2 regions of the Streptomyces sp. SCA2-17 genome follow, and region 2 is predicted to be linked to the other one. Evidence: riboswitches for the same ligand, from Rfam matches in the RefSeq annotation. Region 2 holds a riboswitch; the other holds the start of a gene.

Region 1 (3,351 bases), 3.3 Mb from region 2:
GAAGAAGACGCCGAAGAAGGCGAGCGGCAGGGCCATGAGGCCGAGCCGCACCGCCGTCCGCCGCCCGGAGCCGGCCGCGCCCCGTGCGGGGCCCCGTGCCGCGGTCCCGGGCTCTACTTCAGGACGAGCGAGGACCATGCCTTGACCCACCGGTCGCGGTTCTTGGCGATCTTCTCGGGGGCCAGAGTGCCGGGCTCGTTCACCTGCGCGCCGTACTTGGTGAACAGCTCGGGCAGCTTGGCGTCCTGGTTGGCGGGCTTGACGAACATCTGCAGCGGCATGTCCTCCTGGAACGTACGGCTCAGGAGGAAGTCGATCAGGGCCTTGCCGCCCTCGGGGTTCTTCGCGCCCTTCAGCAGCCCGGCGAACTCGGTCTGCTGGAAGCAGGTGCCCGTGGCTACGCCCGTCGGCGCCTCGGCGGGCTGCGGCTTCACGCCCATCACCTCGGCCGGCGGGCTGGAGGCGTAAGAGACGACGAGGGGCTTGTCGCCCTTGGCCTTCTTCCCGCCCGCGGAGCCGGAGAAGCGCTCGCTGTAGGCCTGCTCCCAGCCGTCCACGACCTCCACGCCGTTGGCCTTGAGCTTCTTCCAGTAGTCCTGCCAGCCGTCGTCGCCGTACTTGGCGGCCGTGGCGAGCTGGAAGGCGAGACCGGGGGACGACGTGGCGGCGTTCTCGGTGACGAGGAGGTTCTTGTACTCGGGCTTGACGAGGTCGTCGAGGGTCTCCGGCGGGGCCAGCTTGTGGTCGGCGAAGTAGGCGCGGTCGTAGTTGACGCAGATGTCGCCGGTGTCGACGGGAGTGACACGGTGCTCGCCGGCGTCCGCCTGGAGTTTCCGCGGGACCCGCTCCAGGCCCTTGGCCTCGTACGGGGCGAAGATGCCGTTGTCGAGCGCCCGGGAGAGGAGGGTGTTGTCGACGCCGAAGAGGACGTCGCCCTGCGGGTGGCTCTTGGACAGGATGGCCCGGTTCACGGCCTGGCCGGCGTCGCCGCCCTTGAGGACGTTGACCTTGTAGCCGGTCTGCCGGGTGAACTGCTTGAGCACCTCGTCGGAGGCGTTGAAGGAGTCGTGCGAGACCAGGGTGACGGTCTTGTCCTTGCCGTCGGACGCACCCGAGCCGCCTGAGTCGTCCGAGCCGCCGCACGCGGCCAGGACCGGGATCGCGACCGCGGCGAAGGCGACCGTGCCGATGGCACGCCGCAGGTTGGTGTTCATGATTGAGCTGACTCCCTACGCCGGTATGACCCGGATCAGGTCCGAGGGTCTGCGGGCCGTGCCGCACTCTCAGCGCCCCGTGGGCGCTCCCCTGTCGGATTGTTCATTTGTGCGAGGGCACCGTATCAGTGCCCTCTCCACGGATCGGCGTCCGACCTGCGGCGCCCGGTCAGCGCTCGGTGGCGGCCAGCTGTCCGCAGGCGCCGTCGATCTCCTGGCCGCGGGTGTCCCGGACGGTCACGGGCACGCCGTGCGCGGCGATCGCCGCGACGAAGGCGCGCTCGTCCTCGGGCCGGGACGCCGTCCACTTCGACCCCGGGGTGGGGTTGAGCGGGATGAGGTTGACGTGTACGCGCTTGCCCTTGAGGAGCCGCCCGAGGAGGTCGCCGCGCCATGCCTGGTCGTTGATGTCGCGGATCAGGGCGTACTCGATGGAGATGCGGCGGCCGGACTTCTCCGCGTACTCCCACGCCGCGTCGAGGACCTCGCGGACCTTCCAGCGGGTGTTGACCGGCACCAGGGTGTCGCGCAGCTCGTCGTCCGGCGCGTGCAGGGAGACGGCCAGGCGGCACTTGAAGCCCTCGTCGGCGAAGCGCAGCATCGCGGGGACCAGGCCGACGGTGGAGACGGTGATGCCGCGCTGGGAGAGCCCCAGGCCGTCCGGCTCGGGGTCCGTGAGGCGGCGGATGGCGCCGACGACCCGCTTGTAGTTGGCCAGCGGCTCGCCCATGCCCATGAAGACGATGTTGGACAGCCGCGCGGGGCCGCCGGGGACCTCACCGTCACGCAGGGCCCTCATGCCGTCCACGATCTGGTGGACGATCTCGGCCGTCGACAGGTTCCGGTCCAGCCCGGCCTGGCCCGTGGCGCAGAACGGGCAGTTCATGCCGCAGCCGGCCTGTGAGCTGATGCACATGGTGACCCGGTCGGGGTAGCGCATCAGCACGGACTCCACCAGCTTGCCGTCGTGCAGGCGCCAGAGGGTCTTGCGGGTGGTGTCGTCGTCGCAGGAGATGTGGCGCACGACGCTCATGAGCTCCGGCAGCAGCTCGGTGGCGAGCTTCTCGCGCGCCGCCGCCGGGATGTCGGTCCACGTCGCGGGGTCGTGCGCGTACCGGGCGAAGTAGTGCTGCGAGAGCTGCTTGGCGCGGAACGGCTTCTCGCCGATCGCGGAGACGGCCTCACGGCGCTCGGCGGGCGAGAGGTCGGCAAGGTGGCGCGGAGGCAGCTTGGCCCCGCGGGGGGCGACGAACGTCAGTTCTCCAGGCGCGGGGGCCATGAGCAAGGACTCCTCATTGACGACGGCGGATGATCTCCGCAATCGCGGAGCCAGCGGCAGGACGATGCCGGAACCCGGAGATCTCACCAGGGGCACCCCCGCACGGTGCGGGGCCGGAAAAGGGCCCGCCGCACAGCGACGAGCCCTTCCAGGGTACCTGGCCCGCCTCAGGCCGAGCCGACGAAGACGACCAGGAGGAGCCAGACCACCGGCGCGGTCGGCAGGAGCGAGTCCAGCCGGTCCATGATGCCGCCGTGCCCCGGCAGCAGCGCGCCCATGTCCTTGATGCCGAGATCCCTCTTGATCATGGATTCGCCGAGGTCGCCCAGCGTGGCGCTGACCGCGACGGCCAGACCGAGGAGCAGCCCCTGCCACCACACGCCATCGTCGATCAGGAACTGCATGCACAGCGCGCCGGCGACCATCGCGAAGGCGACCGCCCCGAGCAGCCCCTCACGCGTCTTGCCGGGGCTGATGCGCGGGGCCAGCTTGCGCTTGCCGAACTTCCAGCCCACCGCGTACGCCCCCGTGTCGCTGACCACGGTCAGGATCAGGAACGTGAGCACCCGCCACGCGCCATCGCCGGCCGCCAGCATGAGGGCCACGAAGGTGGCCAGGAACGGCACGTAGAAGGCCGCGAAGATGCCCGCCGTGACGTCCTTCAGGTAGTCGTCCGGGGACTCCGTCATGCGCCATACGAGGACGGCCAGGGCGGTGAAGGCCACGGCCACCCACGCGCCCTCGGCACCGCTGGCGTAACCGGCGATGACCATGGCGGCCCCGCCGACCGCGAGGGGCACCAGCGGGGCGCGGATCGACTTGCGCTCCGCGAGGCGGGACGTCAGCTCCCACAGCCCG
Region 2 (3,351 bases):
TCTCGATGAGCTTGCGGCCCTGCGCCAGGTCCCGGGGCCGGCCCACGGCCAGCAGGGCGACCAGGACGCCGTCGCGCAGCCAGCACACGCTCCAGGCGGCGCTCGACGGGTCGCCGCGCCACAGCAGTTCGTCCGCGCCGGCATGGTGGCCCGCGTACTGCACGAATCGCCCGAACTGCTCGGACCAGAAGTACGGCACCGGGTCGTAGACCGGCCCCTCGGCCTCGCCGAGCGCGATGTTCGCGGCGACGGTCCGCGGCCCCTGCATGGCGTTGTCCCAGTGGTGCACCAGCAGCCGCTCGCCGTAGCGCGCGGACGGGAACGACGCGCAGTCGCCGACCGCGTAGACGCCGGGCAGCGAGGCGCGCAGCCGCTCGTCGGCGACCACGGCGCGGTCCTCGCCGAGCTCGATGCCGGAGCCCTCCAGCCAGCGGGTCGCGGGGCGCGCGCCGATGCCGACGACCACGGCGCCGGCGGACAGCCGGGTGCCGTCGCCGAGCACGACCGCGCCGGGCTCCACAGTGCTCACGCGCGCGCCGAGCATCAGCCGGGCGCCGCTCTCGGCGTACCAGGGGGCCATGCGCTCGGCGACCTCGGCGGGCATGGCGCCGGCGAGCACGCGGTCCGCGGCCTCGACCACGGTCACCTCGCAGCCCGCCTCCCGGGCGGCCGTCGCGACCTCGGCGCCGATCCAGCCCGCGCCGACCGCGACGACGTCGTGCTGGGCGGCCAGCACCGGCCGCAGCCGCACGGCGTCGTCCAGGGTGCGCAGCAGGTGGACGTTCGACAGGCCGTCGGCCCCCGGCAGCCGGACCGGCTCGGCGCCGGTGGCGATGACCAGGACGTCGTACGGGACGGGTCCGGCGGCGGTGTCCAGCAGGCGCTCGGCGGCGCGGAGGCCGGTGGCCTCGCGCCCGAGCCGGAGGTCTATCCCGAGCGAGGCGAAGTCCACCTCGAACGCGGAGCCCTCGGCCTTGCCGAGCAGGACGGCCTTGGAGAGCGGCGGCCTGTCGTACGGCGGGTGCGGCTCGGCGCCCAGCACGGTCACGGTGCCGGCCCAGCCGTACTCGCGCAGGGCGATGGCGGTCTGCACGCCGGCCATCCCGGCACCCACGATGACGACGCTCCGCTCACTGGCGGCAGGTTGTTCTTCCCGGTGCTCGCTCACCCGATCACTGTAGGGCGGCGGTCGCGGGGGACCGGGGCCAGGGCCCGTCCGGGCGGGTCACGGGGCAGGCCCTCGCCCCGGGTTCGGGGCGCGTACTAGGGTGGCCGGTGCAAGCACTCGCGGGAGCCCGGACGACCGGGCTGAGAGGGAGGCTGACCGGCCTCCGACCGTACGAACCTGATCCGGGTCATGCCGGCGAAGGGAGGGGCTGGACGCCTCATGGACGCGTCTACGATCACATCTACGGCATCTGCACCATCTGCCACCGCACCGGACCGTATCCCGGCCGTGCCCGCCTGCGACGTCCTCGTCGTGGGCGGCGGCCTGATCGGCCTCGTCACCGCCTGGCGCGCCGCACAGCGCGGGCTGCGCACCGCGGTCGCCGACCCCGCACCGGGCGGCGGCGCCGCGCGGGTCGCCGCGGGGATGCTGGCCGCGGTGACCGAGCTGCACTACGGCGAGGAGGCCCTGCTCGCCCTCAACCTGGCCTCCGCACAGCGCTATCCGGGCTTCACGGCCGAGCTGGAGGAGGCGAGCGGCGTCGCCACCGGCTACCGCGCGTGCGGCACGCTGGCCGTCGCCCTCGACGCCGACGACCGCGAGCACCTGCGCGAACTGCACGCCTTGCAGCAGCGCTGCGGCCTGGAGGCGCAGTGGCTCACGGGCCGCGAGTGCCGCCGCCTGGAGCCGATGCTCGCGCCGGGCGTACGCGGGGGGCTGCGGGTCGACGGGGACCACCAGACCGATCCCCGCAGGCTCGCGCGGGCGCTGCTCACGGCCTGCGAGCGGGCCGGGGTCGCCTTCCACCGCGCCGAGGCCGTCCGGCTGCTGCTCGCCGGCGACCGGGCCGCGGGCGCGGAGCTCGCCGACGGCCGCCGCGTCGCCGCCGGGCAGGTGGTGCTCGCCGCGGGCAGCCGCAGCGGCACCCTCGCGGGCGTCCCCGGCGACGTCCTGCCGCCCGTACGCCCCGTCAAGGGCCAGGTGCTGCGGCTGCGCGTCCCGGACGCGTACGGGCCCTTCCTCTCGCGCACCGTGCGGGCGGTCGTCCGCGGCGGCCCGGTGTACCTGGTGCCGCGCGAGAACGGCGAGCTGGTCCTGGGCGCGACCACCGAGGAGCTCGGCTGGGACACCACGGTCACCGCCGGCGGCGTCTACGAACTGCTGCGCGACGCCCACGAGCTGGTGCCCGGCATCACCGAACTGCCCCTGGTGGAGACCTCCGCGGGGCTGCGCCCCGGCTCCCCCGACAACGCCCCTCTGCTCGGCCCGACCGCCCTGCCCGGCCTGCACACCGCCACCGGCCACCACCGCAACGGCGTCCTGCTCGCCCCGCTGACCGGCGACGTGATGGCCGAGGTGCTGACCACGGGGCGCCTCCCCGAGGAGGCCCGCCCCTTCTCCCCCCGACGCTTCTCGAACGCGCTCCAGGAGCTGCCCGCATGAACCCCACCGACCCCACCGACACGCCTGCGGCCCACATGGGCATCAGCGTCAACGGCGAGCACCGCGAGGTGCCCCACGGCCTCACCCTCGACAGCCTGGTGACGAGCATGACCACCGCGCCCGGCGGAGTGGCCGCCGCCGTCAACGAGGCCGTCGTGCCGCGCGGCCAGTGGCCCGCCACGCGGCTCGGCGCCGGCGACCGCGTCGAGGTCCTCACCGCAGTGCAGGGAGGGTGAACAGCCCGATGGCCGACGACCTGCTCACCATCGCCGGTACCACCTTCAGCTCCCGGCTGATCATGGGCACCGGCGGCGCGCCCAGCCTCGACGTCATGGAGCGCGCGCTGCTCGCCTCCGGCACCGAGCTGACCACCGTGGCGATGCGCCGCCTCGACGCGACCGTCCGCGGCTCCGTGCTGTCCGTCCTGGAGAAGCACTCTATCCGGGTGCTGCCGAACACGGCCGGCTGCTACACGGCCGGCGAGGCCGTCCTGACGGCCCGGCTGGCCCGCGAGGCGCTCGGCACGGACTGGGTCAAGCTGGAGGTGATCGCCGACGAGCGCACGCTGCTGCCCGACCCGGTCGAGCTGCTCGACGCCGCGGAGATCCTCGTCGACGACGGCTTCACCGTGCTGCCGTACACCAGCGACGACCCGGTCCTCGCCCGCAAGCTGGAGGACGCCGGCTGCGCGGCGATCATGCCGCTGGGCTCGCCCATCGGCTCCGGCCTCGGCATCCGCA

The links. Region 2 has a riboswitch for thiamine pyrophosphate ahead of thiO (glycine oxidase ThiO). Riboswitches for the same ligand answer to the same signal wherever they lie in the genome.
Region 1: it holds a riboswitch for thiamine pyrophosphate, as region 2 does, so the genes downstream of both, PS271_RS21680 (thiamine ABC transporter substrate-binding protein) here and thiO (glycine oxidase ThiO) in region 2, are expected to answer to the same signal.

The regions. Positions count from the first base shown of each region.
Region 1 is NZ_CP117521.1:4,756,010-4,759,360, reverse strand. Features, by position in the region: gene PS271_RS21685 (ABC transporter permease) at 1-138, opposite strand, end outside; gene PS271_RS21680 (thiamine ABC transporter substrate-binding protein) at 114-1,214, opposite strand; TPP riboswitch at 1,210-1,317, opposite strand; gene rlmN (dual-specificity RNA methyltransferase RlmN) at 1,384-2,493, opposite strand; gene PS271_RS21670 (phosphatidate cytidylyltransferase) at 2,661-3,351, opposite strand, start outside.
Region 2 is NZ_CP117521.1:1,411,771-1,415,121, forward strand. Features, by position in the region: gene PS271_RS06280 (NAD(P)/FAD-dependent oxidoreductase) at 1-1,102, opposite strand, end outside; TPP riboswitch at 1,278-1,389, shown strand; gene thiO (glycine oxidase ThiO) at 1,388-2,611, shown strand; gene thiS (sulfur carrier protein ThiS) at 2,647-2,847, shown strand; gene PS271_RS06295 (thiazole synthase) at 2,856-3,351, shown strand, end outside.